Regions from separate parts of the Micromonospora sp. NPDC049662 genome, predicted to be linked through region 1. Evidence: riboswitches for the same ligand, from Rfam matches in the RefSeq annotation. Region 1 holds a riboswitch; the other holds the start of a gene.
The links. A riboswitch is a leader RNA that binds a small molecule or an ion and turns the genes downstream of it on or off. The one in region 1 is predicted to bind thiamine pyrophosphate.

Region 1 (11,361 bases):
CGACCGGCTTGGCATGCGACCGGCCTGGCGTGCGACCGGCCTGGCGCGCGGCCGGCCGGCGTGGGCCGGTGTCAGCCGAGTAGGGGGCGGAAGGTTCCGGCCAGGATGCTCGTCGTCAGGGCCGCGCCGGCCAGCGCCGCCGCACCGACGACCAGCAGCGTGTCGGCGAGCCGGAAGCGCTGCCGGCGGGCCACGGTACGGGGTGTGCCGGCGTCGAACCCGCGCGCGTCCATCGCGACGGCCAGCCGGGTACCTCGGCGGATCGCCCCGACCAGCAGCGCGAACGCCGTGGACGCGAAGAGTCGTAGCTTGGCTACCGGGTTGCGCCCCGCCTCGACGCCGCGGGCCCGGCGGGCCATGCTGATCATCTGCCACTCCTGTCCGAGCAGCGGCACGAGCCGGAACGCGGCCAGCGCCCCGATGGCGAACCGCGCCGGCGCCTTCGCGTTCTGGATCAACGCGTCCGCCAGGTCGGTCGGGTCGGTGGTGGCGAAGACGATCACCCCGGGCAGGGCCACCGCGAAGATCCGCAGCACCAGGCCGAGCGCGGTGAGCAGCACCCCGGTGCTCACCAGCACCGGCCCGGCGTCCAGCAGGACGCGACCGGACTGGTCGGCGGCGAAGAGCACCAGGGTGACCAGGATGCCGACGGCGCTGAGCAGCAGCGGCAGGGCCCGCCGGGCCAGGACCCGGTAGCGCAGGCCGAACAGCGGCAGCACGGCGAGTTCGACGGCGATGGCGACCGCGGGTGCCACCGGGTCGAGCGTGGCCAGCAGGGTGAACGAGAAGACCAACGCGGCGGCGAGCTTCGCCACCGGATTGCGGCGGGCCAACGGCGCTCCGGGCCGGGCGACCGGCTCGATGCTGATCATCGGCGTGGCTCCTGTTCGGCGCTGCGGCGTCGGTAGCGGCGCGTCGCCGCGTTCACGATCGCTCCGAGGTGACGGTTGCGCGCCGCCGCGCTCACGACCGCTCCAGGGTGACGGTGCGGTCGGCGAGCGCGGCGACGAAGTCCGGGTCGTGGGTGACGCTGACGACGCCGTGCCCGGCGTCGCGCAGGTCGGCGAAGAGGTCGACCAGCTCGCCCCAGGTCCGCCGGTCCTGGCCGAAGGTGGGTTCGTCGCAGATCAGCAGGCGTGGCGCGGTGGCCAGGGCCGTCGCCACGCTGAGGCGTCGCGCCTCCCCACCGGAGAGGGTGTACGGGTTGGCCGCCGCGAGCCGGGTCAGTCGTAACCGCTCGAGTAGCCCGGCCACCGTCGCCTTGACCGCTGCCTCGGGTTGACCCGTCCGGCGTGGGCCGAGCGCCAGCTCGTCGAAGACGGTGCCGGTGACGAACTGGTGCTCCGGGTCCTGAAAGACCGACCCGATGCGCCGCGCCAGCGTGGGGGCGCGCCAGCGGTGCGGGGGAGTGCGATGGTCGGCGTCGGCCAGCTCGGCCGAGGCGGTGACCCGGCCGGTACCCGGTTTGAGCAGCCCGCCGAGCAGCAGCGCCAGGGTGGACTTGCCGGCGCCGTTCGGTCCTCGTACGGCGAGGGCCTCTCCGGCGCGTACCGTCAGATCGGTGGGGCCCAGCCGCGACGGCAGGCCGAGCCGGTCGGCGGTGAGCAGCGCGTCGCCGGCGGCGGTGGTGGCCCGGCGCGGCGCGATGGGGTGGCCGGGCACCCAGACGCCCTCGGCGGCGAGGGCGTCGCCGTGCGTGGCGAAGACCGCGTCGGGTGGCCCGTCCGCGCGGATGCCGCCGCCGGGCTCCAGGACGACCACCCGGTCGACCAGGGGCAACGCCTCAGCCACCCGGTGTTCGACGAGGATCAGGGTGGTGTCGGCGTCCAGCGCGCCCGACACGGCGCCCCGGACCAGGGTGGCGCCGTCCGGATCGAGGTTGGCGGTCGGCTCGTCGAGCAGCAGCAGGCTGGGCCGCAGCGCCAACGCGCCGGCCAGGGCGAGGCGCTGCTGTTCGCCGCCGGAGAGGGCGGCTGTGTTGCGGTCGCGGGGGTACGGGAAGCCGACGCGCCGCAGCGCCTCGTCGACGCGCGGCCAGATCTCGTCCGCGGGTACGCCCCGGTTCTCCAACCCGAACGCGACGTCGTCGCCGCTGCGTGCCATGACCAACTGGGACTGCGGGTCCTGAAAGACGATGCCGACCCGCTCCCGGCCCTTGCGCGGGTCGAGCCCGTCGATCTCGACGGTGCCCTCCTGCTCACCGGAGTCGTCCGGCAGCAGCCCGGCCAGTGCGCTGAGCAGGGTGCTCTTGCCGGCTCCCGAGGGCCCGAGCAGCAGCACCCGCTCGCCGTCCTCCACTCGGAGATCCACCCCGCGCAGCGCCCAGGCCCGCCGCCCGGCGTGCCGCCACCCAAAACCCCGCAGCAGTACCCCCACAACCCCTCCTCCCGGTTCCCCACACGCTGTTGATCAAGAGGTTCGTGTCAGAATTCCGCCTCGTGGTGACGCGAACCTCTTGATCAACGAGGCAGGGTCGGACGAGGCCGGGTCGGACGGGGCCGGGTCGGACGAGGCCGGGTCGGACGGGACAGGGTCGGACGGGACAGGGTCGGACGGGACAGCGTCAGACCAGCGCGCGGGTTCGGCCTGATGGGAGGCGGTCCAGGGCGCCGGTGTTGGCCAGGGCGCGGGTGAGCGCCCAGCCGCCTACGCCCGCGATGATCGTGGCGCTGACGATGGTGAGCAGCGCGTACGGGATGCGGTAGTCGCCCAGCGCGTACTCGGCGTTCCAGACGAAGAAGTCGAACAGGGCCGCGCTGAGGCCGGTCAGCGCGCCGGCCAGCACCGCGGTCGGCAGCCGGTACGAGCGGTAGCGGAACGCGGCGAACGCCAGCTCGGCCCCGATGCCCTGCACGATGCCCTGCGGGATGACCGTGCCGGCCCACTGGCTGCCCAGCAGCGCGGACACGACGGCGGCCACCGTCTCGCAGTAGAGCGCCGCGCCGGGCTTGCGGATGACCAGCCCGCCGACCACGGCCGGCATCAGCCAGACGCCGTAGATCAGCGTCTGCGCCGGCGGGAAGAAGGCGAACGCGCCCTCGGTGGCGCTCCAGACCAGGCCCCAGGCCCAGAAGATGACGCCGAAGGCGACCGCGATCACCGAGGCGACCACGATGTCGATCGTGCGCCAACGGCTGGTGGTGTTGTCCATGCTGTGCTCCCAGTTCAGTGAAACGAACCAGGAGAAGACGCACGCCGCGCGTCCGGTGGCACCGGACCCACGGCGCGGCTGGAGGTCGACCGAACTCCCTGCGCTGGCATTACCCAGATCAGGTTCGAGGGTCTGCGGGCGTGCCCGCACTCTCAGCGCTGTGCGCTCCCCTGTCGGATGTGAAGTTGTCTCGCTGACGCTAGCACCGACCAGGGGTAACAGCCCAGCAGGGCGTCCCCGCGGCCGGCGCATCCGGGTCGGCGCGACGACGGCTGGGTAGGCTGACGATCATGCAGGTCGACGCGCGGGGTCTGACATTCGAGGTACGCACCGGCGGCCCGTCCGACGGCGTCCCCGTCCTGCTGCTGCACGGGTTTCCGCAGCACAGCGGCGAGTGGGACGAGGTCGTGCCGCCGTTGCACGCCGCCGGACTGCGCACGTACGCCCTCGACCAGCGGGGCTACTCGCCGGGCGCGCGCCCCGCCGAGGTGGCGGGGTACCGGATTCCCGAACTGGTCGCCGACGCGGTCGCGGTGCTCGACGCGCTCGGCCTGGACGCCGTGCACCTCGTCGGCCACGACTGGGGCGCGGTCGTGGCCTGGGCGGTGGCCGCCGCGCACCCGCAGCGGGTCCGTACGTTGACGGCGGTGTCGGTGCCGCACCCGGCGGCCATGGCACACGCGCTCGCCACGGACGGCCAGCAGAAGGCCCGGTCGTCGTACATCGCGCTGTTCCGCAAGCCGGGCAAGGCCGAGAAGGTGCTGCTCGCGTGGCACGCGACGGCGCTGCGCAAGCTGCTGGGCGGGGTGGGCGACGCCACCCGGGTGAACCGCTACGCCGACCCGATGCGCGAGCCGGGCGCGCTCACCGCCGCCCTGAACTGGTACCGGGCGATGTCCCGCGCGGACCTGGCCGCCGTGGCCCCGGTCGCCGTACCGACCACCTACGTGTGGAGCGACCGGGACGTCGCGATCGGCCGGACCGCCGCCGAGGCGTGCGCCGCCAACGTCACCGGCGACTATCGCTTCGTACCCCTGGCCGGGGTGACCCACTGGATCCCGGACGCCGCGCCCGACGCGCTGGCCGAGGCGGTCCTGGCGCGGGTCGCCGGGACGGCGTGAGCCGTGCCAGGCGGAGGAGAGCTGTGACCGCGCCCGTCGGCGGGCCGGGCACCCGTCGGTCGATCGCCGCGCAGCTCCGCCTGCTGGGCGTACGCCCCGGATCGACGGTGCTGGTGCACGCCGGGATGCGCCCGCTGGGCTACGTCTGCGGCGGACCGCAGGCGCTGGCGCTGGCGCTGCGTGACGCGCTCGGCCCGGACGGCACGATCGTGGTACCCACCCACACCCCCGACAACAGCGACCCCGCGCAGTGGCGCAACCCGCCGGTGCCGGTGGACTGGTGGCCGCTGATCCGCGCCGAGATGCCCGGCTTCGACCCGGCGGTCACGCCGAGCCGGCACATGGGCGTGTTCGCCGAGACGGTCCGCTGCTGGCCCTCGGCGATGCGTAGCACGCATCCCCAGGTGTCGTTCGCGGCGCTCGGCCCGTCGGCCGGGCAGGTGGTGGCGGGGCACGAACTGGCCGACATGCTCGGCGAGGGCTCGCCGCTGGCCCGGCTCTACGACCTGGACGCCGACGTGCTGCTGCTCGGAGTCGACCACAGCGTCAACACCTCGCTGCACCTGGCCGAGTACCGCCGTCCCGCCCTGGTCCGCGAGCGACTGGGCGCGGCGGTGCGGACTGCCGACGGCGGCCGGGAATGGGTGTGGTGGCAGGACGTCCGGCTCGACGGAAGCGACTTCGGCGCGCTGGGCCGGGACCTCGATGCCACGACGGTGGTCCGCGTCGGCCCGGTGGGCGCCGGGACGGCGAGGCTGGTACGCCAGCGGGCGACGGTCGACTTCGCGGTGCGGTGGTTCGCCCGCAACAGACGGACGGAGGACATATGACGGTGAGCGCCGGGGACTACCTGAGGGTGGTGACCGAGACGATGTCCCGGGTGGCCGCCAGCCAGGCCGAGGCCGTGGGCCGGGCCGCCGACCTGATCGCCGAGGCGGTACGCGCCGACGGGGTGGTGCACGCCTTCGGCACCGGGCACTCGGAGGCCCTCGCCATGGAGATCGCCGGCCGGGCCGGCGGGCTGGTACCCACCAACCGGATCGCCCTGCGGGACCTGGTGCTGCTCGGCGGCGAGCCGGCCGACGTGCTCGGGCCGCTGCTGGAACGGGACCCGGCGGTGGCGCACCGGCTCTGGGCGTTGGCTCCCGTACGGCCCGCCGACATCTTCGTGCTCGCCTCGAACTCCGGGGTCAACGGCGCGATGGTCGAGTTCGCCACGCTGCTCAAGGAGCGGGGTCACCAGCTGGTGGCGATCACCTCCGCACAGCATTCCGGCCGGATGACCTCCCGCCACCCGTCCGGGCGCAAGCTGGCCGACCTCGCCGACGTGGTGCTCGACAACGGCGCCCCGTACGGCGACGCGACGCTGCCGCTGCCCGACGGGGGCGCGGTCGGCGCGGTCTCCTCGATCACGGCCGCGCTGCTGGCCCAGCAGGTCACCGTGGAGGTGGTGGCCCGGCTGCTCGCGGCGGGTGAGCGGCCTCCGGTCTACCTGTCGGCGAACATCCCGGACGGGGACGCGCACAACAATGCGCTGGAGGCCCGGTACGTGGGTCGGATCCGTCGCGGGTCCTGACATTGCCGCACGATGAACGGCAGGTGTCGTGAGCCTGTTTCACGCTCGGTCGTGTGGGGCATTGGCGTTGCTGCCGGCGGCCGGGACCGCCGGCAGTACCGTCTCACCGGAGGTAGCGCGTGTCCAAGGAGACCGAGAAGCAACGCTGGCAGCGCAACTTCGCCGACCTGCTCCAGGAGTTGCGGGTCGCCCAGACCGGCGTGCAGATCCTCTTCGCCTTCCTGCTCACCCTGCCGTTCAGCAACGGGTTCACCCGGACCAGCGAGTTCCAGCGCGACGTCTACATCGTCGCCCTGCTCGCCGCGGCCGCCGCCACCGCGATGATCATTTCGCCGGTGGCGTTCCACCGGGCGCTGTTCCGCCAGGGGCGCAAGCCGGAACTGGTGCGGTTCGCGCACCTCATGGCGACCGGCGGCCTCGCCTTCATGCTGATCGCCATGGTCAGCGCGGTGCTGCTGATCACCGACTTCGTGCTGGACCGGCCGATCGCCTTCGTGTTGAGCGCGCTGGCCGGGCTCTGGTTCCTCGTCTTCTGGGTGATCCTGCCGTTCGCCCGCCGCAACTGGGGTGACGACGACATCGACGACGAGGACGACGACCCGGACACGCTCAGCGTGGGCTGATCTTCGTCGATGTTCCCGCCACGCTACCCCTGGGTAACAACCGGGGGTAGCGTGGCGTTAGTCGCACACGTCGAGCAGCCGCACCGAGCTTCGAGGGGGCAGCCGTGACCACGACACAGGACGGCCGACCGGCACCGGACGGCCCCGAATCCGGTCCTGCCCCCGAACCCGGTGCCTCGGCCGGCACCGCCGCGCCGCTGCCCGCCGAGGCGGGCCAGGTCTCGGAGAAGGAGGCCCGCCGAGTCGCCGAGGCCGCCCGCGAGTCCACCTGGGACCGTCCCAGCTTCGGCAAGGAACTGTTCCTCGGCCGGTTCCGGCTCGACCTCATCGACCCGTGGCCGCGCTCCGACCCGGACGACGTGGCCCGCGCTGAGGAGTTCCTCGGCCAGCTGCGCTCCTTCGTCACCTCCGAGGTGGACGGCGCGGCCATCGAGCGGGACGCCTCCATCCCCGACTCCGTCTTCCACGGCCTCGCCGACCTCGGCGCGTTCGGCATGAAGATCGACCGGAAGTACGGCGGCCTTGGGCTCAGCAACCTGCACTACTGCCGGGCCCTGATGCTGGCCGGCTCGGCCAGCCCGGCGATCGGCGCGCTGCTCTCGGCCCACCAGTCGATCGGCGTGCCGCAACCGCTGAAGATGTTCGGCACCGCCGAGCAGAAGCAGCGTTTCCTGCCCCGACTCGCCGCAGGGGAGGTCTCCGCGTTCCTGCTCACCGAGCCGGACGTCGGCTCCGACCCGGCGCGCCTCGCCACCACCGCCGAACCGACCGACGACGGCACCGGTTACCGGCTCAACGGCGTGAAACTCTGGGCCACCAACGGCACCGTGGCCACCCTGCTGGTGGTGATGGCCCGGGTGCCCGCCACCGAAGGTCGACGCGGCGGCATCACCGCGTTCGTGGTGGACGGCGACAGCGCCGGCATCACCGTGGAACGGCGCAACGAGTTCGTCGGCCTGCGCGGCCTGGAAAACAGCCTGACCCGTTTCCACGACGTCTTCGTGCCCGCCGAGAACGTCATCGGCGGCGAGGGCAAGGGCCTCAAGATCGCCCTGACCACGCTGAACACCGGCCGGCTCTCCCTACCGGCCATGTGCGTGGGCGCCGGCAAGTGGGCGCTGCACGTGGCCCGGGGATGGGCCGCCGACCGCGTCCAGTGGGGACGACCGGTGGGCGAGCACGAGGCCGTCGCCCAGAAGCTCTCCTTCATCGCCGCGACCACGTACGGCATGGAGACCATGCTCGACCTGTGCTGCCTGCTCGCCGACGACGACCGCAACGACATCCGGATCGAGGCGGCGCTGGTCAAGCTCTACGCCAGTGAGATGGCCTGGAAGATCGCCGACGAGCTGGTCCAGATCCGGGGCGGGCGCGGCTACGAGACCGCCGACTCGCTGGCCGCCCGCGGCGAACGCCCGGCCAACGTTGAACAGGTGCTCCGCGACCTGCGCATCAACCGGATCTTCGAGGGCTCCACCGAGATCATGCACCTGCTGATCGCCCGGGAGGCCGTCGACGCCCACCTGTCGGTGGCCGGCGACATCATCGACCCGGAGGCGGGGCTCGGCCGCAAGGCCCGCGCCGGCGCCCGAGCGGGAGCGTTCTACGCGCGGTGGCTGCCGACCCTCACGGTCGGCAAGGGCCAGAGCCCATCGGCGTACGCCGAGTTCGGCCCCCTCGCCGGCCACCTGCGTCAAGTGGAACGCTCCTCGCGCAAGCTGGCCCGTTCGACGTTCTACGCGATGTCCCGTTGGCAGGGAAAGATGGAGCGCAAGCAGGCGTTCCTCGGGCGCATCGTGGACATCGGCGCGGAGCTGTTCGCGATGTCCGCCGTCTGCGTCCGCGCGTCCGCCGAACGTGACTCCCACCCGGAGAACGTCGAGCTGGCCGACCTGTTCTGCCGGCAGGCCCGCGTTCGGGTGGACGCGCTGTTCGCCGCCCTCTGGGACAACACCGACTCGGTCGACACCGCCGCCGCCAAGCGGATCCTCGCAGGCCGCTACGCGAGCGTGGAGGAGGGCGTCGTCACCCCGTCCGCCGAACTGCCCTGGGTGGCCCGCTGGGAGCCCGGCCCGTCCACCGCCGAGGACGTCCGCCGCCGTATCCCCCCGAAACCGTAACGTTCGCGACAGGTCCCCCGCCCCATCGGCGGGGACGATCGCGGCGTTGGCAGGGAGATCGTGCTCGATCCTGGATCCAGTGGCATCCCTCCGACCCCGAGGCCACTACTTCCTGGTTCGAGCACGATCGCGGCTCGGCTCGGCGCGGCTCGGCTCGGCGCGGCTCGGCTCGGCTCGGCTCGGCGCGGCGCGGCGCGGCGCGGCGCGGCTCGGCTCGGGGCGCGGGTCGGGGCGGCGCGGCGCGGGTCGGCGCGGCGCGGCGCGGGTCGGGGCGGCGCGGGTCGGGGCGGCGCGGGGCGGGGCGGCGCGGGGCGCGGGTCGGGTCGGGGCGGGGCACGTCAGCGGGCGACCGCCCAGGCCAACACCCCGGCCAGGATCAGACCGTTGAGCACGGCCAGCGCGAGGTACGCGGCGGGCGGGATCTTCTTGCCCCGGCGGACGAAGGAGACCAGCACGGCGGCGTAGCCGAGCAGCAGGACGGCGATGACGATCAGGAAGTAGAACACCCGACGACCTTAACGGCCTGCACCCGCCCCTCCGAGCCGCCGCCACACCCCCGCCCCCGCGCCCCCCGCCCCCGCGCCCCCCGCCCCCGCGCCCCCCGCCCCCGCGGCCCGGGTCCGGTGTCCGCGCCGATCTTGCACTTTCGGTCGTCAACTCGGCACGGTATGCCCCTTTAGTCACCACAGAAAGTGCAAGATCGCGAGGCGGTCACCGCCCGATCTCGTCGATCATGGAGTTGTGGTGCCTGTTATGGGGGTTGACGGGTGCTTTGTCGCCCACCAGAACTCCATGATCGACGGGCGAGGGTGCGGGCGGGGTGGGGCGGACGTGGGGGTGGGGGTGAGGGCGCGCCCGTGGGCGGGGGCTTGGGCGCGGCTGGGTGAGGGTGACGGTCGGCGTGAGGGCGTGTGGCGGGGGTGAGGGTGACGGTCTCGGCGTGAGGGCACGTGGCGGGGGCGAGGGCGTGGGCGCGTGGGGAGGGCGCGGGGGGAGGGCGCGTGGGGAGGGTGAGAGCGTGGGCGCGGGTGGGCGCGTGGCGGGGGCGTGGGCGCGTGGCGGGGCGTGGGCGCGTGGCGGGGGCGAGGGCGTGGGCCCGGGTGGGCCCGGGTGGGCGCGTCGAGGGTGCGTCGAGGGCGCGTGGCGAGCGCGAAGGTGGGCGTGCGGGCGCGGGGTTAGGGCTGGGGGTTAGCGGGATTTGTGGCGGAGGCCTAGGTGGCGTAGTTCCAGGGCGGCCAGGGCGTCGACGGTGTTGTCGTCGCCGCGTCGCCACGCCTCGGCGACGTCGGGCGCGATCCGGGTGAGGCGGCCCAGCGGTTGGGTGGCCAGCGCGCGGAGCGCGAGCAGGTCCCGTCCGGCGGGTACGGCGGCGAGCTTCGCGGCCGAGCCGGCGCGGCGCATCCAGCGCAGCCGCAGCGGCAGCCAACCGAAGAGCACCAGACCGAGCGGGAAGATCAGCACCGCGACGGCGAGGGCGAGGGCGAGTTGGTCGACGAGGTGCTGCTGCTCCCGGCCGGCGTCGGCGAGCCCTCGGGCGGCGTCGGCGGCGCGCTGGAAGGGCGCGGTCAGCTCGTCACCGACCAGCGGTACCCGGCGTACCTTGCCGCCGGCGTCGGCGAGGTTGTCGGCGAGGCCACTGCCCGCGCCCTCCAGCTTCTGCCCGGGTACGGCGAGCTTCTGCACCAGGTCGTGCAGCCAGAGGGCGGCGCGGATCGCGGCGTACACCCAGATGACGACGAGCAGGTCGGTGAGCAACTGACGGACGGCGGTCGGAAACCGATCGGCGTAGATCTTCACGTCGGACAGCGTGCCACGAACGACGACGGCCCGGCACCCGTCGATTCGGTGGCCGGACCGGAGGGCGGGAACCAGGCGTCGATCAGGCGAGCCGCAGGTCCACGAACGCGATGGTGTCGCCCGGTAGGACGTACCGTTCGGTCTCGACGAAGCCGTGGTGGCGGGCGAACCGCAGGCCCTCGTCGTTGGACGCCAGCACGACGGTTTCGATGGTCTGCGCGCCCAGCTCACGGGCCCGGGCCAGCCCGCGCTGGTAGATCTGCTCCCCGTAGCCGTGCCGGCGGCTCTCGGGTAGCACCCGGGCGATCACGGTCGCGGCGTCGGGTGCCGGGGGACGTACGGTCGAGCAGCCCACGGCGACCCCGTCGGCGTACGCGACCTCAAGGATGTGGCGCTGGGCGCGAGCGGCGATCTCGTCGGCCGACAGGGGCGCCGTCGGGATGATCGAGTTGTGGATGTGCTGCCAGTCGCGCAGCGCCGTCTCAGCGCCCGCGGACTGGACCGGCGTGAACCGAAGGCCCGTCATCGGACACAGGTCGGGCAGGTGCCGAAGATCTCCAGGGTGTGGCTGACGTCGGCGTACCCGTGCTCGGCGGCGACTCGGTCCGCCCAGCTCTCCACCGCCGGGCCGGCGACCTCGACCGTCCGCCCGCAGGCCCGGCAGACCAGGTGGTGGTGGTGGCCCTCGCTGCACCGGCGGTAGAGGTGCTCGCCACCGGGCGGGCGCATCACGTCGATCTCGCCCGCGTCGGCCAGCCCCTGGAGGGTGCGGTAGACGGTGGTCAGGCCGACCCGCTCGCCGCGCTGCCGGAGCATCGCGTGCAGATCCTGGGCGCTGTGGAAGCCCTCCATCTCGCCCAGCAGCGCGCTCACCGCCGAGCGCTGCCGGGTGTTGCGTACGGCGGCGTTGCTCTCGCTCATGATCCCTCCCCCGCGTGACTGACCGCGTCCGCCACGATGTGCGCGACGTGCT
Region 2 (11,361 bases), on a different contig from region 1:
TCGACGACCGCCACCTCGACGACCGCGGCCGAGGACGGCACGGCGGCGGCCACCGGGACGAACACCAGCGCGACGGCAACCGCCGGAGCGGCGCCCACCGGTACGAGCACCGAAGCGACGACCGGCGGACGCGCCAAGCGGACGGCCCGCGCCGGCAAGGGCGCCGACGTGACAAGCGCCGACCAGCCGCTCGGCCAGGACGCGCCGCGCCCCTCCCCCGAGGGTGAAGGCGTCGAGCCCGGCGAAGCGGCACGGACCGCTGCAGCGGAACCCGACGCCCTGGCCGCCGAAAAGGGTGCGGTCCTGCCCGCCGACGGCTCCATCCCGGTCGCGGAGCCCGGGGCGGGCCGCCGCACCGGACCGGCGACGGCCGAGGGTGGCACCGGCGCTTCGCTGTTCGGCGAGCCGACTGCGGGCGACGCGGGGGCCGACCGGTGGACGCCGGCAGCGCCGGCCTGGTCGGCCACCCCGTCGTGGACCACGGCGTCGACCGACCCGGAACCGGCGGATGCGCCCGTGAGCGCCGAGGAGTCGACCGACTGGACGCCCCGCTTCCGGCACCGGGCACCCCTGCCCGACCTGAGCCGGGTGCCCACCTGGGACGCCTTCGACACCACCCGCCGCACCAGAGCATCGGATCAGAGCACCGGTACGCCGGACCAGAACACCAGCGCATCGCCCGCCGGCACCACCGGACCGGCCGTCAGCACGCCGGACCAGACCCCCGCCGGTACGACCGACCAGGCCAGGGCGATGGCCGCCCTGGCGAGGTCCATCGTGCCGCCGTCGATCACTCCGGTCGTACCGGAGCAGGGCGACGCGTCCACCACCGCCGGCAGGGCCGAGCCGGCGAACGACCCCGCGCGGACGTCCACGGACGACGGGCGGTCCTCCCGGCGAGGGCGGCTCGGCGGGCTGTTCCGGCGTAACCGGGTGCGGGCCGACGAGGAGAGCCGGCCCGCGCCCGATGCGGCGGAGCCGCTGCCCTCGCAGGACGAGGAGTTCGTCGACTGGGTCGCCGGCCTGAGCAAGCCGGTCACCGACAACGAGCCCGAGCAGGAGAGCGGCCGTCGCTCGCTGCGCTCCACCGGCCGCCACCACCGCGACTGAACCGACCGACCCCGGGTTCCGTGAATTCGGGCCTTCCTGCCGGCCAGGACGCCCCGACTTCCCGGAACCCGGGGTCGACCGCGCCAAACCGTCAGGCCAGGGGCAGGTAGACCTTCCCGCCGCCGGAGACGAACTCCTCCGACTTGTCCTTCATGCCGCGGGCGGCGTACTCCTTCAGCTCCTGGGTGATCTTCATGGAGCAGAACTTCGGGCCGCACATCGAGCAGAAGTGGGCGGTCTTCGCGGGCTCGGCCGGCAGCGTCGCGTCGTGGTACGAGCGCGCGGTCTCCGGGTCCAGCGAGAGGTTGAACTGGTCCTCCCAGCGGAACTCGAACCGTGCCTTCGACAGCGCGTCGTCCCACGCCTGCGCGCCAGGGTGCCCCTTGGCCAGGTCGGCAGCATGGGCGGCGATCTTGTACGCGATCACGCCGGCCTTCACGTCGTCCCGGTCCGGCAGGCCGAGGTGCTCCTTCGGGGTGACGTAGCAGAGCATGGCGGTCCCGAACATGCCGATCATCGCCGCGCCGATCGCCGAGGTGATGTGGTCGTACGCGGGCGCGATGTCGGTGGTCAGCGGCCCGAGCGTGTAGAACGGGGCTTCGTGGCACCACTCCTGCTGGAGGTCCACGTTCTCCTTGATCTTGTGCATGGGCACGTGACCCGGGCCCTCGATCATCACCTGCACGTCGTGCTCCCAGGCGACCTTCGTCAGCTCACCGAGGGTGCGTAGCTCGGCAAACTGCGCCTCGTCGTTGGCGTCCGCGATCGAACCGGGCCGCAGCCCGTCACCGAGCGAGAACGTCACGTCGTAGCGCGCGAGGATCGCGCACAGCTCCGCGAAGTTGGTGTACAGGAAGTTCTCCTCGTGGTGCGCCAGGCACCAGGCCGCCATGATCGAGCCGCCCCGGGAGACGATCCCGGTCACCCGGTCCACGGCCAGCGGCACGTACGGCAGCAGCACCCCGGCGTGCACCGTCATGTAGTCCACGCCCTGCTCGGCCTGCTCGATGACGGTCTCGGCGAACACCTCCCAGCTCAACTTCACCGGGTCGCCGCCGACCTTCTCCAACGCCTGATAGATCGGCACCGTCCCGATCGGCACCGGGGAGTTGCGCACGATCGCCTCACGGGTCTCGTGGATCCGCTTGCCCGTGGACAGGTCCATCACGGTGTCCGCGCCCCACCGGGTCGCCCAGGTCAGCTTCTCCACCTCCTCGGCCACCGACGAGCTGACCGCCGACGTGCCGATGTTGGCGTTCACCTTGACCAGGAACGCCTTACCGATGATCGCCGGCTCGCACTCCGGGTGGTTCACGTTCAGCGGCAGCACCGCCCGACCGGCGGCGATCTCGGTCCGGACCAGCTCCGGGTCGACGTTCTCCCGGATCGCCACGAACTCCATCTCCGGCGTCACCACACCCGCCCGCGCGTACGCGAACTGCGTGGGCCGGCGACCCTCCGCGCCGGCCAGCGGCGTGCCCGCGCCCCGCACCGGGGCCACGTCACCGCGCTCGGCGATCCACGGACCACGCAGCGCCGGCAACCCCACCGCCGGGTCCGACCCCGGGCCGGACGTGTCGTAGAGCCGTACCGGCGGATGGTCACCGGTCAGCGTCACCTCCGCGAACGGCACCCGCACATCCGGCCGCGACCCCTCGACGTACACCTTGCCTCGTGCCTGCATGACAACCTCCCTGGTGATCAGGCGGACCAGCCGAAGTGATCCAGCGGCCCGCGCCCCGTGCCCAGCTCCCAGCCCCGCCCGCCGGTCAGCGCGCGGAACACGTACTCCTTGGCGACCTGCACCGCCGCCGGCACCGGATCCCCCAGCGCCAGCCGCACGGCGACGGCCGCCGAGAACGAACAGCCGGTGCCGTGGGTGTGCCGGGTGTCCACCCGGGGACCGCGCAGCAGAGTGGTGACGCCAGCGCCGCACAGCACGTCGACCGCCTCGTCCCCAGCGACGTCGCCGCCGGTGACCACCACGTACTCCGGGCCGCCGGCCGCAAGCGCCTCGGCGGCCACGACCATCCCCGCCACGTCGTCCACGCCACGTCCGGTGATGGCCGCGGCCTCCGCGCAGTTCGGCGTCGCCACCCGGGCGTACGGAAGCAGCCGCTCCACCGCGCCCACCACGCCCAGCCGGTGACCGCTCGTCGCGACCAGCACCGGATCGACGACGAGCTGGGGCAACCGACCGTCCCGGGCCGCCTGAGCCACCACGTCGGCGACGGCCGGGGTGCCGAGCATCCCCGTCTTGACCGCGCCCACGGTGAAGTCGGCGAGCACGCTGTCCAACTGCTCCGCGACCGTGCGCGGTGGCAACGGCAGGACGGCGTCGACACCCCGGGTGTTCTGCGCGGTGACCGCCGTGAGGACACTCGTGCCGTACGCGCCGAGCGCCGCGAAGACCTTGAGGTCCGCCTGGATGCCCGCGCCACCGCCGGAGTCGGAGCCGGCGATGGTTAGCGTGGTTTTCGGGGTCACTGGCTTTCCTTCGTGGTCGCGGTTTGGGGCTGCGGCCGACCGTGCCCACTCCGGGCGGTCAGGCTTGATCCCTGCGTGGGCACGGTCGGCCGCAGCCCTGACCGGGGGACCTCCGTGCGCCCGTGCCGGCCTTTTAGGACCTTCTGGGTGACCGCCTCTTCGAAGGCGCTGGTCAGGTTTGCCGCTGCCTCTTCGGGGTTTCTTGCGCGCATGAGTGCGCCGAGTACTGCCACTCCGGCGGCTCCTGCCTGCACGCAGGCGGTTACCTGTTCCGGGGTTTCGATGCCACCCAGCGCCAACAGGGGCACCGGGCTGACCTCGATCAGCTTTCGCAGGCCCGTTGCTTGTAGGGGTGGGCCGTAGCCGGGTTTGGTGGTGGTGGGCCAGATCGGGGAGAGGGTGGCGTAGTGCTCGGTGGTGAGGCGGTTCAGTTCGGTCTCGTTGTGGCAGGAGCGGCCGACCAGACCGTGGCGTGGCGGCGGGTACGGGCCGGCGGCCGGCAGGTGGACGACGTCGCCGCCCAGCGGGTCGGGGCCGGCCACGATGAGGGTCCCGCCGGCGTCGGCGAGGATCGCGCGTAGCTCGACGGCGAGGGCGGCGCGCTCGGCGCGGGGCAGGTCCTTCTCCCGCAGCACGACCCAGCGCACTCCCCCGGCGACCGCCCCCGCCACGACCCGTTCGAGACCGCTCCTGGCGACCAGCCGATCGGTCAACAGGACCACCCCGGCCGGCGGCGACCCCGTCACAGGTTCGGTCTTCCCTCGTCGGGGGTGGACGCGAGGGCGTGGAAGCGCCGGGCGATCCGGCCCGCGCCCGCCGCCAGGCGGCCGGCCTCGACGGCGTACCGCATCGCCGTCGCCATCGCCACCGGGTCGGCGGCCCGGGTGACCGCGCTGGCCAGCAGGACGGCGTCGCAGCCCAGCTCCATGGCGAGCGCCGCGTCGGAGGCGGTGCCGATGCCGGCGTCGAGGATCACCGGCACGTCCACGCTCTGCCGGATCAGCCGGATGTGGTGCGGGTTGCCGATGCCGAGTCCCGAGCCGATCGGTGCCCCGGCGGGCATCACCGCGGCGCAGCCCACGTCGGCGAGGCGGCGGGCGAGCACCGGGTCGTCGCTGGTGTACGGCAGCACCGTGAAACCGTCGGCGACGAGTTCCTCGGCGGCGCGGAGCAGCTCCACCCCGTCGGGCAGCAGCGTCCGCTCGTCGCCGATCACCTCCAGCTTCACCCAGTCGGTATCGAACGCGTCGCGCGCCAGCCGGGCCACCTTCACCGCCTCGGTCGCGGTGTGGCAGCCGGCGGTGTTCGGCAGCAGCCGTACGCCGCACCGGTCCAGCAGGTCCAGCAGCCCGCCTCCGGTGCCCGGGGCGGTGTCCACCCGGCGCAGTGCCAGCGTGACGAGTTCCGTGCCGGACGCCCGGATCGCCTGCTCCAGCACGTGCAGGTTCGCGGCCCCGCCGGTGCCGAGGATCAACCGCGAGCCGAACCTCTCCCCACCCAGTTCGAACGGCACGCCGCTCACCCGCCCTGCGCGGCGGTGAGCACCTCGACCTGGTCGCCGTCGCGCAGCTCCGTGGCCGGCCAGCCGGCCCGGGGCACCACCTCGCCGTTGACCGCGACCGCGACGCCACGCTGGTGCGGCGCGACGTCTTGGACCAGGTCGGCCACCGACACACCGCCGGGGACGCTGCGCCCGGCTCCGTTCACCGTCAGCTCCATCACTCCTCCTCGAAACTGCTTCTCGGGCCGGCGAACCGGTCGGCGCCGAAGCCGGTGAGCAGCGGGTCGGGCGTTCCGGTGAGCACCAGTTCGGTGATCGCCTCGGCGGTGACCGGGGTCAGGACGATGCCGTGCCGGTGGTGCCCGGTGGCGGCCAGCACGTCCGGCCGGCCGGGCAGCGGCCCGAGGATCGGCGCGTTGTCCGGGGTGCCGGGCCGCAGCCCGGCGACGGCCTCCACCAGGTCGTACTCGGTCAGTTCGGGCAGCAGGTCGACCCCGGCGCGCAGCAGCCGCTGCACCGCGCCGGCGGTGACGGTGGTGTCCGACCGCTCCTCGACCGTCGCGCCGAGCACCACCTCGCCGTCGGCGCGGGGCACCAGGTAGACGTGCTCGCCGTCGGCGTACCCCCGGATCACGTGCCGGAAGCCCGGCGCGACGCCGCCGGGCGCGCGCAGCCGGAGGATCTGGCCCTTCACCGGCCGAACCGGCAGGCCGGTGAGGGCGGCGGCGCCGCAACCGGCCGCGACCACCGTGACTCCGGCCTCCACCTCGGACAATCGCCGGACCGGCCGCGGCACGAACGCCGCGCCGGCCCGCCGCGCGGCCGTGCGCAGCGCCGGCACCAGCCGCCGGGGATCGACCTGGTGGTCGGTGGGCGCGAACGCGCCGCCGCGAACCCGGGGCGCGAGCGCCGGCTCGCGGTCGCGCAGCTCAGTGGGGCGCAGCGCCGTCACCGGCAGATCCAGACCCTGTTGGTACGCCCACAGCCGGCGGGCCTCGGCCAGGTCGTCGCCGGTCAGCCCGACCATCAGGGTGCCCTCGGTCCGGTAGCCGATCGTGGCGTCGCTGGCGTCGGTCAGTTCGGCGGCGAACGCGGGCCAACGCGCGGCGGAGGCCACCAGCAGCTCGGTCAGTCGCCGTTCCCCGAAGTACGCCTCGGCGACCGGGGAGAGCATCCCGGCGGCGACGGCCGACGCCCCCGACCCGGGCGTCGGGTCGTACACCTCGACGCGCAGACCACGGGTGGCACAGCGCCACGCGATCGCCAGCCCGATCGGGCCCGCGCCCACCACCGCCACGTCGGCGCGGGTCACGCCAGCGCCCGCAGCAGGTCGGTGGTAGCCCGTCCCGGATCGGCGGCCGAGGAGACCGCCCCGACCACGGCCACCCCGTACGCCCCGGCGGCGCGCAGCGCCGGCACCCGGTCGGCGGTCACTCCCCCGATCGCGATGACCGGCACGTCGACGGCGTCGACGACGTCGCGTACCCCGACGGCCCCGATGGGGTCGGGCAGGCCGGCCTTGGTGCTGGTGGCGTGGCACGGGCCGACGCCGAGGTAGGTGGCCCCGGCGACGACCGCCTCGACCGCGCCGCGCGGCTCGCGGGCGGTGACGCCCAGCACGCCGGTGGGGCCGAGCACGTGCCGGGCCGCGGCGACCGGCAGGTCGTCGGCGCCGACGTGTCCACCGGCGGCGTCGACCGCCAGCGCCACGTGCAGTCGGTCGTTGACCAGGCACGTCGCCCCGTACGGCGCGCACAGCGCGAGCACCCGGGCGGCCAGGTCGTACGCCTCGCGGTCGGTGGCGGAGTCCTGGACCCGGACCTGCACGACGAGGTCGGCGCGGGCCGCCGCGAGGGCGGCCCGGACCACGGTGAGGGGATCGCGCCCGGGTCGGGTGTCGGTGATCAGATGCAGTCGTCCAAGGGACGGCACGGCAACGCTCCTCCCTGCGCCGGCATTACCCGGATCAGGTTCGACGGTCGGGGGCTGTCAGCCCCCCTCTCAGCCCGGTACACCGGGCTCCCGTGGGTTACTTGCGTGTCACCGTACGACAGTTCGGCCTCCGCTGCCAAGGGTGGGTCATCGACCCGAGGCGGCGTATCGATCGGGGTGCTTTCTCCTGTCCTGTTCGGAATGTCGCCCGCCGTTGCAGAACCGTTACCCGCCGGCATCTTGCCGGACATCGATGCAGCAGAACTAATTTGTTCAGCGATTCGACAAAATGCCGGCGTGGACGCCCTGGCACGGCGTCCCCACCGGCTCCATCTGGGACGGTCTTCGGCGAGCCGGCCCCGCGATCCCTGTCCACCGCGACATTGGAGGCGGCGTGTCCCGTTCTCGTCGTGCCCGTTTACCACTCACCGCTACCCTGTTGTCCCTCGCCCTGACGTCGACGGCCCTCATCGGGTCCCCGGCGCAGGCGGCTCCGACCGGAGCACAGATCCCCGCGCGAGACGTGCCTGTCGCGGCTCCGCTCTCCCAGGCGGCGCCGAACGCGCCGAAGGCCGCAGCGGCCGACCCCTACTCCGTCCTGATCTTCTCGAAGACCGCCGGCTTCCGGCACGACGCCATCCCCACCGGCATCGCCGCCATCCAGCAGCTCGGCGCCACCAACGGCTTCACGGTGGACACCACCGAGGACGGTGCCGCGTTCAGCGACGCCAACCTCGCCAAGTACAAGGCCGTGATCTGGCTCTCCACCACCGGTGACGTTCTCAACGCCGACCAGCAGGCGGCCTTCGAGCGGTACGTGAAGGCCGGCGGCGGTTACGTCGGCGTCCACGCCGCCTCGGACACCGAGTACAGCTGGGCCTGGTACGGCGACCTGGTCGGCGCGTACTTCGCCAACCACCCGCAGAACCAGCAGGCCACCGTCAAGGTGGAGGACCCGGCCCACCCGTCCACCGCCGGACTGCCGGAACGCTGGTCCCGGTTCGACGAGTGGTACAACTTCCAGACCAACCCCCGGTCGGACGTGCACGTCCTGGCCAGCCTGGACGAGAAGAGCTACACCCCGGGCGCCGGCGCGATGGGCGCCGACCACCCGACGGCGTGGTGCCAGGACTTCGACGGTGGCCGCTCCTGGTACACCGGCGGCGGGCACACCCGTGAGTCGTACGCCGAGCCCGAGTTCCTCAAGCACCTGCTCGGCGGCATCCAGACGGCGGCCGGCGTGGTCGACGCCGACTGCGGCGCGTCGAAGACCTCCAACTTCGAGAAGGTCACGCTGGACAGCAACACCAGCAACCCGATGGAGCTGGACATCGCCCCCGACGGGCGGGTCTTCTACATCGAGCGCGACGGTCGGGTGCAGATCATCAAGCCGGACACCGGCAACACCGTCACCGCCGTCGACCTGGACGTCTTCACCGGCAACGAGGACGGCCTGATCGGCATCCGGCTCGACCCGGACTTCGCCACCAACAAGTGGGTGTATCTCTACTACGCCCCGAACGACAACGTCACGCGCAACCTGCTGTCCCGGTTCACCGTGACCGGCGACACCATCGACCTGGCGAGCGAGAAGCAGGTGCTGCGGGTCGACACCCAGCGCAACACCTGCTGCCACGCGGGCGGCAGCATGACCTTCGACAGCGCCGGCAACCTGTACCTGGCCACCGGTGACAACACCAACCCGTTCGAGTCGAACGCGTACGCGCCGCTCGACGAGCGTCCGGGTCGCCAGGACTACGACTCGCAGCGCACGTCGGCCAACACGAACGACCTGCGCGGCAAGGTGCTCCGGATCCACCCGGAGGACAACGGGACGTACACCGTCCCGTCCGGCAACCTCTTCCCGGCCGGCACCGAGAAGACCCGTCCCGAGATCTACGCGATGGGCTTCCGCAACCCGTTCCGGATCGGCACCGACCCGAAGACCGACACGCTGTACGTCGGTGACTACGGGCCGGACGCCAACTCGAACAACCCGGACCGGGGCCCGCGGGGTCTGGTCGAGTGGAACGTCGTGACCCCCGGCAACTACGGCTGGCCGTACTGCACGGGCACGAACGAGGCGTACAACGACTACACGTTCCCGTCCGGCCCGAGCGGTCCGAAGTTCGACTGCGCCGCGCCGGTCAACAACTCGCCCAACAACACCGGCCTGACCAACCTCCCGCCGGTCGTCCCGGCCACCGTCGACTACGGCTACGCCGGTGACGCGCGGTACCCGGAGATCGGTGGCGGTGGCGCCCCGATGGGCGGCCCGGCCTACCGGTACGACGCCAACCTCAACTCGACCCGCAAGTGGCCGGCCTACTTCGACGGCAAGGCGCTGCTGGGCGAGTGGAACCAGAACAAGATGTACACGATGCAGATGACCGCCGACGGCAAGTCGTTGGTGGACATCAACCAGTTGCTGCCCGGCATGTCGATGATCCGGCCGATGGACTTCGAGTTCGGTCCGGACGGCGCGCTGTACCTGATCGAGTGGGGCAGCGGCTTCGGCGGCAACAACGACAACTCCGGGGTCTACCGGATCGACTACACCGCCGGTGACCGTGCGCCGATCGCGGCGGCGGCCGCCAACCCGACCTCGGGTCCGGCCCCGTTGACGGTGGAGTTCTCCAGCGCCGGCTCCCGGGACCCGGACGGTGGCACGCTCACCTACGCCTGGGCGTTCGGTGACGGGCAGACCTCCACCGAGGCCAACCCGACGCACACCTACGCCACGGCGGGCAACTACACGGCGCAGCTCACCGTGACCAACCCGAAGGGCCGCACGGCGGTGGCCAACGTACCGGTCACCGTGGGCAACACCGCGCCGACGGTGACCATCGAGTTCCCGCCGGACGGTGGCTTCTTCAACTGGGGTGACCAGGTCCGCTACACGGTCAAGGTGACCGACCCCGAGGACGGGCAGATCGACTGCACCAAGGTGAACCTCCAGGTGCTGCTCGGTCACGACGAGCACGCCCACCCGCTGGAGCAGCACACCGGCTGCACCGGCACGGTCCAGACGTCGCTCGCCTCCGGGCACGGCGCCGAGGCGAACGTGTTCGCGGTCTTCGAGGCCACCTACACCGACAAGGGTGGCGCGGGCGGTTCCGGCGCGCTCACCGGCCGGCAGATCGAGATCCTGCAGCCCAAGCAGAAGCAGGCCGAGTACTTCACCGCCACCGGGCGTACCCCGGTGAGCACGGGCGGCGGCGACGCCGGCGTGCAGCGCGAGGCCGCGACCGACACCGCCGGTGGCGGTCAGAGCATCGCGTTCATCGAGGACGGCGACTGGTGGTCGGTCGTTCCGGCGAACCTCACCAACATCACCGAGATCCGGTTCCGGGCCGCCTCGGCCGCCGCTGGCGGTCGGATCGAGGTCCACGCCGGTGCGGTCGACGGACCGGTCGTGGCCACGGCCACCGTTCCGGCGACCGGCGGGTGGCAGACGTACACGGACGTGAGCGCGCCGGTGACCGGTGCCGCGAGCGGCGGGCTGTACTTCGTGGCCCGTGACCCGAACGGCGGAACGGGTTCGCTGTTCAACGTCAACTGGATGGACTTCGTCGGTCGCGGCGTCACCGAGAACGGGCCGCCGGTGGTCACCGCCACCGCGACCCCGACCACGGGCACCGCGCCGGTCACCGTCGCCTTCGACGGCACGGCCACCGACGCCGAGGGTGACACCCCGCTGACGTACGCCTGGGACTTCGGTGACGGCGGTACGGCGTCCACCCTGGACGCCAGCCACACGTACACCAGCGTCGGCGCCTTCACGGCCACCCTCACGGTGACCGACAGCAAGGGTGCCAAGTCGTACGCCACGGTGCCGGTGCGGGTCAACGCTCCGGACACGTCCTGCCTCGGGGCGCGTTCGGACGACTTCAACGGCAACACGCTGGACAAGAGCCGGTGGACCACCGTGGTCCGGGAGAACCAGCTCTACTCCCTCAGCGGCGGCGCGCTGAAGCTGCCCACCGCCGTGGGTGACCTCTACGGCGCCCGCAACGACGCCACCAACCTGGTGCTCCAGCCGGCGCCGACCGGCGCCTGGGAGATGACCACCAAGGTCACCCTCCCGGTGACGGCCAACTACCAGCAGGCCGGCCTGCTGGTGTACGGCGACGACGACAACTACGCCAAGGTGGACCTGCTCTACAACGGCAGCCGTCGGGTGGAGTTCATCCGGGAGACGGCGGCCACGCCGCGCAACGACGCTGCCGACGCCACCAACGCGCCGGCCGGTGACACCGTGTACCTGCGGATCACCAGCGACGGGACGAACCTGACCGCGGCCACCTCGGGCGACGGGCAGACGTTCACCA

Region 2: another riboswitch for thiamine pyrophosphate. It lies ahead of thiE (thiamine phosphate synthase); the one in region 1 lies ahead of AB0J36_RS21620 (ECF transporter S component).

What each region holds. Positions count from the first base shown of each region.
Region 1 is NZ_JBFAOC010000029.1:73,824-85,184, reverse strand. It holds gene AB0J36_RS21630 (energy-coupling factor transporter transmembrane component T) at 72-872, opposite strand; gene AB0J36_RS21625 (ABC transporter ATP-binding protein) at 964-2,367, opposite strand; gene AB0J36_RS21620 (ECF transporter S component) at 2,564-3,151, opposite strand; TPP riboswitch at 3,229-3,333, opposite strand; gene AB0J36_RS21615 (alpha/beta fold hydrolase) at 3,442-4,272, shown strand; gene AB0J36_RS21610 (AAC(3) family N-acetyltransferase) at 4,296-5,102, shown strand; gene AB0J36_RS21605 (SIS domain-containing protein) at 5,099-5,848, shown strand; gene AB0J36_RS21600 (DUF6328 family protein) at 5,968-6,471, shown strand; gene AB0J36_RS21595 (acyl-CoA dehydrogenase family protein) at 6,669-8,591, shown strand; gene AB0J36_RS21590 (hypothetical protein) at 8,930-9,097, opposite strand; gene AB0J36_RS21585 (hypothetical protein) at 9,780-10,388, opposite strand; gene AB0J36_RS21580 (GNAT family N-acetyltransferase) at 10,471-10,914, opposite strand; gene AB0J36_RS21575 (Fur family transcriptional regulator) at 10,911-11,309, opposite strand; gene AB0J36_RS21570 (metalloregulator ArsR/SmtB family transcription factor) at 11,306-11,361, opposite strand, start outside.
Region 2 is NZ_JBFAOC010000012.1:78,744-90,104, forward strand. It holds gene AB0J36_RS12350 (hypothetical protein) at 1-1,110, shown strand, start outside; gene thiC (phosphomethylpyrimidine synthase ThiC) at 1,202-2,794, opposite strand; gene thiD (bifunctional hydroxymethylpyrimidine kinase/phosphomethylpyrimidine kinase) at 2,812-3,597, opposite strand; gene AB0J36_RS12365 (thiamine phosphate synthase) at 3,594-4,343, opposite strand; gene AB0J36_RS12370 (thiazole synthase) at 4,340-5,119, opposite strand; gene thiS (sulfur carrier protein ThiS) at 5,116-5,316, opposite strand; gene thiO (glycine oxidase ThiO) at 5,316-6,410, opposite strand; gene thiE (thiamine phosphate synthase) at 6,407-7,030, opposite strand; TPP riboswitch at 7,025-7,134, opposite strand; gene AB0J36_RS12390 (ThuA domain-containing protein) at 7,554-11,361, shown strand, end outside.